2 regions of the Luteimonas sp. e5 genome follow, and region 1 is predicted to be linked to the other one. Evidence: predicted binding sites of a transcription regulator. Region 1 holds the regulator's gene; the other holds the start of a gene.
What was found. The regulator HrcA, encoded in region 1, represses chaperone genes, less so after heat shock. The targets are predictions, from matches to a motif close to TTNGCACTCNNNNNNNNNGAGTGCNAA.

Region 1 (5,457 bases):
GGTGGGTGAAGCCGTGGCCGCATCCGGTCTGGCCGAGGGCTTCGAGCTGGCCGGTGTGGCGGTGTTCGGTCGTCGCGCAGGGATGGACAGCGAGCTGGTCCACGGCGACCGTGTCGAGTTGTTGCGTGCGCTGGTCATCGATCCCAAGCAGGCGCGCCGTCAGCGCGCCGAAGCCGCGCAGAAACTCAAAAAGACACGGGCCCGCTGAAGCGCGGGCCCGGGGCAGGGGATCAGGGCCGGCAATCGGCGGCGGGTGAGCGCCTCAGCGCCCGCGCTTGGGATCGCGGCGCAGATTGGGTCCGAAATCACGCGCCGAGCGCTTGGCCAGTTCGGCGTCCTGGTTGGGGAAATAATCACCTTCCCAGCGCGCGACCAGATCATTCTCGAAAAACACCACGAAGTTCCTGACCTCGGTCTTTGCACGGCGACCACGGCGCTGGGTACTGGTGTAATCCCAGCGGTCGTGATGGAACGGATCCTCGATCGCCGGGGTGCCGAGCATCGCCGCCACCTGCTGCTTGTGCATGCCCACCTGCAACTGGCCGACCGTCTCCGGTTCCAGCAGCGAACCCTGATAGATCGGCTGGCGATAGACGATGCCGCAGCCGGCGGTGCTGGCGGCGAGGGCAATGATGAACAGGGCGTTGCGCATGCGCGATATCGGCGTCGGGTGGATGGGCGATAATACACGCTCACCCATCGCCGAGGAGCCGCGCGGACCGCATGCCGCGGCGCGCGTTCATACCCATGACGTTGGAAAACGAAGAACTGCGCAATGCCGGCCTCAAGGTGACCCATCCGCGGGTGCGCATCTTCGCCTTGCTGGAACAGGCCAAGCCGCGGCACATGACTGCCGAGGACATCTACCGCAAGTTGCTGGACGAGCGCGAGGAAATCGCCCTGGCCACGGTGTACCGGGTGCTGACCCAGTTCGAGGCGGCGGGGCTGGTGCTCAAGCACAACTTCGAGGGCGGCCAGGCGGTGTACGAACTCGACCGCGGCGACCACCATGACCACATGGTGGATCTGGACAACGGCAAGATCATCGAGTTCGAAAGCCCCGAGATCGAGCGGCTGCAAAAGGAAATCGCCGCCAGGCACGGCTACGTGATCGAGGATCACTCGCTGGTGCTGTACGTGCGCCGCAAGACCTGATCGGTCCGCTCAGTCCACTTCCACCGCATCGAGCAGGCTGCGCGCGGCGGCCCGCGCGGCATCATCCACCCGTGCACCGCCGAGCAGGCGGGCGATGTCCTCGACGCGACCTGTGGCATCCAGCCGTTCGACCTGGCTCATGGTCACGCCTTCGCTGCTCGCCTTGCTCACGCGCCAATGGGCATGCCCCTGCGCCGCGACCTGCGGCAGGTGGGTGACGCACATCACCTGGCAGCGCGCGCCCAAGGCGCGCAGCTTGCGACCGACCACGTCGGCGACGCTGCCGCTGATGCCCGAATCCACCTCGTCGAACACCATCGTCGGCACCGTGTCCACGCCCAGCGCGGCGACTTCGATCGCCAGCGAGATGCGCGAAAGCTCGCCGCCCGAGGCGACCTTGCGCAACGGGCGCGGCGGCTGCCCGGGGTTGGCGGCGATCAGGAATTCGGCGCGCTCGCTGCCCAGCGCGTTCGGCTCGGGATCGGGCAGGGGCTCGAGTTCGATGACGAATTCGGCTTCGCCCATGCCCAGCTCGCGTATCGAGGCCAGCGTGTCCGCCGCCAATGCCAGCGCCGCCTGCTGGCGTGCTTTGCGCAGCCGGGCGGCGGCCTTGTCCCAATCGGCGGCAAGCGTGGCGATCTCGCGATCGAGGCGCTCGATGCGGCCCTGCGCGTCGTCGAGCGTGGCCAGCTCCTCGCTGATGCGCTCGCGCACCGCCTCCAGTTCACCGATGCCGACCCGATGCTTGCGCGCCAGCGCATGCAGGCGTTGCAGGCGCTGGTCGAGCTCCTCGAAGCGGGCGGGGTCAAGGTCGAGTGCGTCGCCAAGGCGGCCCAGCGCGGCGACGCCCTCATCCAGCGCGATCGCGGCCGATTCCAGCATCTGTTCGATTTCAGCCAGACGCGGTTCGTGCGCGGACACTTCGGCCAGCGTCTCCCGCGCACGATGCAGCAGGCCGATGGCATTGGCTTCATCCGCTTCGTCGAGCAACGCCAGCGCCGCGCTGTTGGCCGCCGCCAGTTCCGCGCCATGCGCATGACGCCGATGGTCGGCGTCCAGCGCCTCCAGGCTGGCGGCATCGAGGGCCTCGGCCTGCAGTTCGTCCAGCGCGTGACGCAGGAATTCGAGGCGCTGCGCGGGATCGCCCTGCGCCGCGCACTCCTCGCGCTGCCGGCGCCGCTCGCGCCAGCGTGCGGCGAGGCCGGCGACTTCTTCCAGCAGTGCACCGTGGCCGCCATGGGCATCCACCAGTGCCAGCTGCGCGGGCCGCGTCAGCAGCGCCTGCTGCGCATGCTGGCCGTGGATTTCCACCAGCCGTGCACCCAGTTCGGCCAGTTGCGAGGCACTGGCGGCGCGGCCATTGATCCATGCCCGCGAACCACCGTCGGCGCGCAGCACGCGGCGCAGCCGGCATTCGCCGTCCTCGTCCATTTCCGCGTCGCGCAGCCAGGCGGTGGCGGTGGGCGCATCGCGCAAGTCGAATTCGGCCACCAGTTCGGCACGCTCGGCGCCGTGGCGCACCATGCCGGCATCGGCGCGCTGGCCGCAGAGGAAGCCCAGCGCATCGACCAGCAACGACTTGCCGGCCCCGGTTTCGCCGGAAATCACCGTCATGCCGGCGTCGAACTGCAGTTCCGCGGCGCGCACCACGGCGAAATCGGCGATTGTCAGGCGGGTCAGCATGGTGAGATTCTAAACAGCGTCCGTCGCAATCCCCGCGACGCTTGCACGCGACGGCGAATGGTCCCATATAGACGTCATGAACGAGAGTCTCGACCCGCGCGCCCGCCAGCTGCTGCGCACCCTGATTTCGCGCCACATCGCCGATGGCGCGCCGGTCGGTTCGCAGACCCTGGCCAAGCACGCCGGGCTGCAGGTCAGCCCGGCAACCATCCGCAACATCCTCGCCGATCTGGAAGAGCAGGGGCTGCTCGCCTCGCCGCATACGTCCGCCGGCCGCGTGCCGACCACCCGCGGCTATCGCGTGTTCGTCGACAGCCTGCTGCAATGCCATCCGCTGCAGGCGGCCGAGCTCGAGCGCCTGCGCAGCGAGCTGGCCGCGCCCGGCGACACCCGCCAGCTGCTCGGCAGCGCATCGCAGCTGCTCTCGGCGATGAGCCGTTTCGTCGGTGTGGTGGCCGCGCCACGCACCACCTCGCTTGCGTTCCGTTACATCGATTTCGTCACCCTCGACGAGCATCGCGTGCTGGCGATCCTGGTGCTGCATGACGGCAGCGTGCAGAACCGCGTGCTGGAGCTGGGCCAGGCCTATGCGCCGGCCACGCTGGAGGAGGTGGCCAACTACCTCAATGCGCATTTCGCCGGGCAGCCGCTGCAGCACATCCACCGGCAGCTGCTGGCCGAACTGAAATCCGCGCGCGACCGCATGCAGACGCTGTTGACACAGGCGGTGGCGCTGGCCGAACAGGCGCTGCTGGCGCCCGACGGCGAGGAGGAGGACTTGCTGCTGGCCGGACAGACCCGCCTGATGGGCGCGCAGGCGATCAGCGATGTCGACCGTCTGCGCGAGCTGTTCGAGGCGTTCGCCCGCAAGCGCGACATCCTGCAGCTGCTCGAACGCACCCTGCATGCACCCGGCGTGCGCATTTTCATCGGCGAGGAAACCGGGTTGGCGCCGCTGGAGCAGACCGCACTGGTCGCCGCGCCGTATGGCCGCGACGGCGAGGTGCTCGGCGTGCTCGGCGTGATCGGGCCGACGCGGATGGCCTACGAGCGGGTGATTCCGGTGGTGCAGGCCACCGCCGACGTGCTCGGCGAGGCGATCGGCGGGCGCTGAGCCGGGCATGCCTTGAAAGCGCAACCCGGCGACCTCACGTCCGGGTTGATCGCCCCTTCATGGACGTCCCGATGACCACCGAACCCGAATTCGACCCGCAGGCCGAAGCGCCACAGGATCCGCAGGCCGAGCAGATCGAGCTGCTCAAGGCCGAACTGGAACAGCTGCAGGCGCAATCGCTGCTTGATCGCGCGGATCTGGAGAACCGGCGCAAGCGCCTGGAGCGTGAAATCGAGCAGGCGCGGCGCTTCGCCAACGAACGCCTGCTCGCCGACATGATCCCGGTGTTCGACGCGCTCGAAGCCGGCCTTGCCAGTGCCGCCGCGGACGACCCGCTGCGCGCCGGCCTGGAACTGACCCTCAAGCAACTGCACGCGGTGACCGGCAAGCATGGCCTGGCCGAAATCGCGCCCGAGCCGGGTGCGGCGTTCGACCCGGAAAAGCACAACGCGGTCAGCCAGATGGCGGTCGAAGGCGTGCCTTCGGGCGCGGTCGCGCAGCTGTTCCAGAAGGGCTACGCGCTCAACGAGCGCCTGTTGCGCCCGGCGATGGTGATGGTCGCCCCCTGACCGCACCCGCGCAGTCCGGCGGCCCTTGAAACGTCGCCAGCAAACCCCAGATAGCACTCATCGCGGCAACGCCGCCACATTACCCAAAGAGGCAATCCACTCATGGCCAAGATCATCGGCATCGACCTCGGTACCACCAACTCCTGCGTCGCGGTGATGGACGGCGGCAAGGCCCGCGTCATCGAAAACGCCGAAGGCGACCGCACCACGCCTTCGGTCGTCGCCTGGACCCGCGACGGCGAGGTGCTGGTCGGCGCGCCGGCCAAGCGCCAGGCGGTGACCAATCCCAAGAACACCTTCTTCGCGGTCAAGCGCCTGATCGGGCGCAAGTTCACCGATGCGGAAGTGAAGAAGGACCTCGAACTGGTGCCCTACGCGATCATCGGCCATGACAATGGCGATGCCTGGGTGGAAACCAGCGAGGGGCGCAAGCTGGCGCCGCAGGAAGTCAGCGCCAAGGTGTTGGAGAAGATGAAGAAGACCGCCGAGGACTTCCTCGGCGAGAAGGTCACCGAGGCGGTGATCACCGTGCCGGCCTACTTCAACGATTCGCAGCGCCAGGCGACCAAGGACGCCGGCCGCATCGCCGGCCTCGACGTCAAGCGCATCATCAACGAGCCGACCGCGGCCGCGCTGGCCTATGGCCTGGACAAGGACGGCGGTGATCGCAAGATCGCGGTGTACGACCTCGGCGGCGGCACCTTCGACGTGTCGATCATCGAGATCGCCGACGTCGATGGCGAAAAGCAGTTCGAAGTGCTGGCCACCAACGGCGACACCTTCCTCGGTGGCGAGGACTTCGACAAGCGCGTGATCGACTATCTGGTCGACGAGTTCCAGAAGTCCGACGGCGTGGACCTGCGCAAGGATCCGCTGGCGCTGCAGCGGCTGAAGGATGCCGCCGAGCGCGCCAAGATCGAGCTGTCCAGCGCGCAG
Region 2 (5,457 bases), on a different contig from region 1:
GGACGCCCACGACGGCTGGCCGAACAACTGGCCGAGGCGAGCGACGGCATCGCCGAAGCCCGCCTCGATGAGCTGCATTCGGGCTGGCGCACGCCGATGCGCGCCCTGGCCGGGCGTGGGCTTGTCGAGCGCATCCCCTGCGTGCCGGACTTCACCGCAGGCGGCGAGCGCGGGCCGCAACTCAATCCCGAACAGGCGAGCGCTGCCGCCGCGCTGCGCAGCGCATCCGGCTTCAGTCCGTTCCTGCTCGAAGGCGTGACCGGAAGCGGCAAGACCGAGGTCTATCTGGACGCCATCGCCGCCTGTCTCGCGCGCGGGCGCCAGGCGCTGGTGCTGACGCCGGAAATCGGCCTCACCCCGCAGTTGCTGGCGCGCTTCCGCCAACGCCTCGGGGTGCCGGTCGAAGCGCTGCATTCGGGCTTGGGCGATGGCGAGCGCGCGCGCGTCTGGCTGGCCGCCGCCCGCGGCCAGGCACGGGTCATCGTCGGCACCCGCTCGGCCGTGTTCACGCCGTTGCCGGAGGCCGGCCTGATCGTGATCGACGAGGAGCACGATGCCAGCTACAAGCAGTTCGACGGCATCCGCTACCACGCGCGCGACTTCGCCCTGGTGCGCGCCAAGGCCTTGCAGGTGCCGATCGTGCTGGGCAGCGCCACCCCGGCGCTGGAGTCACTGCACAACGCGCGCAGCGGCCGCTACCGGCATCTGCAGCTCACCCATCGCGCCGGTGCCGGCACGCCGCCGACGGTGCGCATCATCGATGTGCGCAAGCGCCCGTTGCAGGCCGGCCTGTCGGCGGAACTGATGGACGCGATCGGCGCTGCGCTCGCCGCCGGCGGCCAGGTGCTGGTGTTCCGCAACCGCCGCGGCTATGCCCCGGTGCTGCAATGCCACGATTGCGGCTGGAGCGCGCATTGCCCGCAATGCAGCAGCCCGGAGCGCGCGGTGCCGATGACCGTGCACGCACAGGGTCGGCGCCTGCACTGCCACCATTGCGGCCATCGCCGTCCCACGCCGCCGGCTTGCCCCGACTGCGCCAGCCTGGCCCTGCAGCCGCAGGGCAATGGCACCGAACGCATCGAGGAAACACTGGCGCGGCACTTCAGCGAAGTTCCCGTGATCCGCATCGACCGCGGCAGCACGCAGGGCCGCGACGCGCTGCAAAAACACTTCGATGCACTTGGCGATGCGCCGGGCATCCTGGTCGGCACGCAGATGTTGGCCAAGGGCCATGACCTCGCCCGCCTCACCCTGGTCGCCGTGGTCGGCATCGACGAGGGCCTGTACTCGCTGGACTTCCGCAGCCGGGAAAAGTTGGCGCAATTGCTGATCCAGGTCGCCGGTCGCGCGGGGCGCGCCGAGCGCGCGGGCGAAGTCTGGCTGCAGACCCATCACCCCGAGCATCCGCTGCTGCATCGGCTGCTCGATGGAGGTTATCCGGCATTCGCCGAAGAAGAGCTGGACGAGCGCGAAGCCGCCGGTTTCCCGCCCTTCGCCCACCTCGCCCTGCTGCGCGCCGACGCACGCGATGGGCAGACCCCGCTGCGCTTCCTGCAGCAGGCACGCGAACTGTTGCAACACGCGCTGCCGAACGCCACGCTGCCATTTCATGGCGGCACACCCGCACTGGAGCTGCATGGCCCGCTGCCCGCACCGCAACCGCGCCGCGCCGGCTACCAGCGCCTGCAACTGCTGCTCTGCGCCACCCGCCGCAGCGATCTGCACCACGCACTGCAGGCAGTGATGCCGCAGCTGCATGCGCTGCCCGACGCACGTCGCGTGCGCTGGTCGCTGGATGTGGATCCGGTGGATCTGTATTGAGTCCATATCGACCACCCCGGCACGCGGCATGACAAACGCCCGCAGGGTCCGGCTTGGCAACCCGGCGTCCACCACGCATAGTGGTGTTGGTCACTCGATCGAAAGTGGAGGCGGCATGCGACGCAGGAGATGGGCGCGGGTGCTATGCGGGATCGGCCTGCTGCCCCTGGCGGCGCTCGCCGCCGAGGCGATGGCGCGGCCACCGTGGCAGGCGCAGGTGGATGCGCTGCTGGCACCGTATGCCGGCGAACGGCCGGGGGTGAACGTGGCCATCGTCGAAAACGGCAAGCTGCGTTACCGGCGCAGCGTGGGCCTGGCGAGCCTCGAACCACGCGAGCCGCTGGATGCACGCAGCAACTTCCGCCTTGCCTCGGTGAGCAAACAGTTCACCGCGATGGCCACGCTGCTGCTGGTCGCCGACGGCAAGTTGCGACTTGACGAATCACTGACCGAGGTGCTGCCGGAGTTCCCGGCCTATGGCCGCGACATCACCATCGAGCAGATGCTGCGCCATCGCTCGGGCCTGCCCGATTACGAAGGCCTGATCGAACCCGAGCGCACGCAGCAGGTGCTGGATGCCGAAGTGCTGGAATACCTGCAGCTCACCGACGTCCCGCTGTTTGCGCCCGGCAGCCAATGGCGCTACAGCAACTCGGCCTACGTGCTGCTGGCGCTGATCGTGGAGCGGCGCTCGGGCATGGCCTATGGCGAGTTCCTGCAGCAGCGCATCTTCCGCCCGCTGGGCATGCGTCATACCCGGACCTATGCCGCGGACGCGCACATCGCACACCGCGCCTGGGGCCACAGCCCCGCACCGGACGGCAATGGCTACGTTCGCGACGACAAGAGCGTGACCAGCGCGACGCTGGGCGATGGCGGGGTGTATTCCTCGCTCGATGACCTGATGAAATGGCAACGCGCCCTGTTCGCCGGCCGCCTGCTGCCGGCGCCGTTGCACGAGGCCATGTTCAGCGCGGATGCCCCGGGCGCGGTTGGCGCACGTTATGGCCTGGGCTGGTTCATCGACGACCTCGATGGCGGCGGCGTGCGCTGGTGGCACAGCGGCACCACCCGCGGTTTCCGCAATTTCGTGGTGCGCTATCCGCAGTCCGGGCTTGTCGTGACGGTGCTCTCCAACAGCAGCGATACCGATGCCGCGACCCTCGCCGGCGAGATCGTGCGCGCGGTGCGCCCGAGCCTGGCGGTGGTGCCGGCGGAGGCGATCCCGCCCTGAGGCCAGCGCTGCCCGTCCACGGGTGCTGCCGCCATGCAAACGGCCCGCTCATGCGGGCCGTTTCGTATGCAGCGGATCGGGCAGGACGCCTCAGGCGACGAACAGCGCCTTCATCTTCTTCAGCGCGGCGGCCTCGATCTGGCGGATGCGCTCGGCGCTGACGCCGTATTCGTCCGCCAGCTCCTGCAGGGTGACCTTGTTCTCGTCGTCCAGCCAACGCCGCTTGATGATGTCGCGGCTGCGTGCATCCAGGCCCGACAGGCTTTCGCGCAGCAGGGCGAGCTGGTGGTCTTCGCTGTCCACGCGCTCGTAGGCCTGCGAGGGATCCTCGACCTCGCTCGCCAACCAGGTCACCGGCGAGGCCGGGGCATGGTCCTCGTCATCGCCTTCGGGCAGGTCGAAGCCGATGTCGCGCCCGGACAGGCGCGCTTCCATCTCCAGCACCTCGGCCTCGGGCACGTTGAGGTCGGCGGCCACGGTGCGCACTTCCTCGGCATTCATCCAGCCCAGGCGGGTGCGCGATTTGCGCAGGTTGAAGAACAGCTTGCGCTGCGCCTTGGTGGTGGCCACCTTGACGATGCGCCAGTTCTTGATGATGAACTCGTGCATCTCGGCGCGGATCCAGTGCACCGCGAAGCTGACCAGGCGCACGCCGACATCCGGGTCGAAGCGCTTGACCGCCTTCATCAGGCCGATGTTGCCTTCCTGGATCAGATCGCCCAGTTGCAGGCCGTAACCGCTGTAGCCACGCGCCACGTGCACCACGAAGCGCAGGTGGGCGAGGATCAGGTTCTGTGCCGCGGACAGGTCGTTGTCGTCGCGCAGCCGGCGCGCCAGCTGCTGCTCTTCCTCCTGCGACAGCACCGGAATCTGGTACACCGCGCCGATGTAGGAATCCAGCGTGCCGATGCTCGGCATCGGCAGGTTGTTGGAGATCAGCGGATAGTCCAAGGTCTGGATGTTTTCAGTCATGGCGGCAATTTTAGCAGTCGGCATCGATGAGTGCTAACCGCACGAACAACAGCGTTCTGTTCCATTCATGCAACACAACGACCATGTCCGCGCGGGTGCAGATGCAGCCTGACAGCCCATGTGTTGCCGCAGAGTGAGCGGTGCATGACATCGGCATTGACCGCGTGCATTTCAATACCCGCACGCTTTCGCGCACAATGTGGCCTGCTTCGCAGTTTCGATCCCGATGCTCGCCCACGTCTACAAAAGCCTCAAGCGCGCCGATACCTATGTGTTCCTGGCCGAGCGCGAAGGCTTCTCGCGCCTGCCCGAGCCTCTGCGCACGCAGCTGGGCCCGCTCGAATTCGTGCTCGAGGTGAAGCTGGGCCCGGAGCGCCGGCTGGCACGCGAAAACGCGGTCGAAGTGATGGAAAACCTGGCCGTGCGCGGCTTCCACCTGCAATTCCCGCCGTCCACGGCGGACGACCCGATGAGCACGGACTGGGGCACCGATGCCTGAGGCACGAGCGGCCGCTGCCCTCCGCCCCGGCTGGGCACTGCCTGCCCTGCTGCTGGTGCTGCTGGCTCCGCTGGCGGGGCGCATGGCGCTGCTGCCGGTCGCGGCCGGTGCACTGCTCGTTGCCCTGGCGGTGAATGAGCATGCCTGGAAGCCCGCCCTGCGCGCCGTCGCCGGGCCGTGGCTGATCGTGTTCGGCACGGCCTCGCTGCTGCTCACCTGGCCACTCTCGGCCCTGGCCGCGCGTGGCAGCCTGGCTGCGGCACTGACCACGTCCGCCGTGCTGGCCGGCCTGTTGCTGGCCGCCTGGCGCAGCTGGCCACTGTGGTCGGGCATTGCCACGGGCCGGCATGGCGTGGACAGCGACTGGCGGCAAAAGGCCACGCGTGATCCGACACCCTGGCACGGGCTGTACGTGGCGCTGCCGCTGACGCTGCTGGTGGCCGGCGGCCTGGCACTGGGCTGGACCAGCCTGCTGCCCGCCGGCGCGCGCTGGGGCCTGGCCGCGGTGCTGACGCTGGTGCTTGCCCTGCCGCTGCTGCCGCGCCTGCGCCGACCGGCCAGCCGCATTGCCCGCGCCGAAGCCCTCACCAGCAAGCCACTGCGCAATGCCGAGCGCATCGAACTGGAGGCGCTGCGCGACGCGGCAGGCGATGCCGACGTCACCGCGTTGCCGGCCACAACCACGCCCGCCACGACGGAAGCCGCCGCAGGCGGGTCCGCGACCCCGATCGACCCGGCCCGCGCCACTGCCGAACTGTTCGAAGCCGCGCGCGGTGGCCGCGTCGAGCACGCGTTGCAGTTGCTGGCCGATGGTGCCGATGCCCTGGCCATGCCCGACGCCGACGAACGTGACCAGCGCAGTCTGGCGCAGCTCGCCGCGGTGCTGCCGGACTTGCGCCTGCTGCGTGCGTTGATCGAGCGTGGCGCCCCG

Region 2: rpoH (RNA polymerase sigma factor RpoH) is a predicted target of HrcA. The motif match lies at 4,038-4,064, and genes of this name have one in related genera.

The regions. Positions count from the first base shown of each region.
Region 1 covers NZ_JBSTRX010000001.1:592,131-597,587, forward strand. Annotated here, with positions in the region: gene ACW11F_RS02905 (RnfH family protein) at 1-208, shown strand, start outside; gene ACW11F_RS02910 (outer membrane protein assembly factor BamE) at 263-652, opposite strand; gene fur (ferric iron uptake transcriptional regulator) at 748-1,155, shown strand; gene recN (DNA repair protein RecN) at 1,165-2,838, opposite strand; gene hrcA (heat-inducible transcriptional repressor HrcA) at 2,915-3,952, shown strand; gene grpE (nucleotide exchange factor GrpE) at 4,024-4,521, shown strand; gene dnaK (molecular chaperone DnaK) at 4,624-5,457, shown strand, end outside.
Region 2 covers NZ_JBSTRX010000003.1:306,854-312,310, forward strand. Annotated here, with positions in the region: gene ACW11F_RS10540 (primosomal protein N') at 1-1,821, shown strand, start outside; gene ACW11F_RS10545 (serine hydrolase domain-containing protein) at 1,937-3,055, shown strand; gene rpoH (RNA polymerase sigma factor RpoH) at 3,146-4,027, opposite strand; gene ACW11F_RS10555 (YcgL domain-containing protein) at 4,254-4,526, shown strand; partial or broken gene ACW11F_RS10560 (ankyrin repeat domain-containing protein) at 5,281-5,457, shown strand, end outside.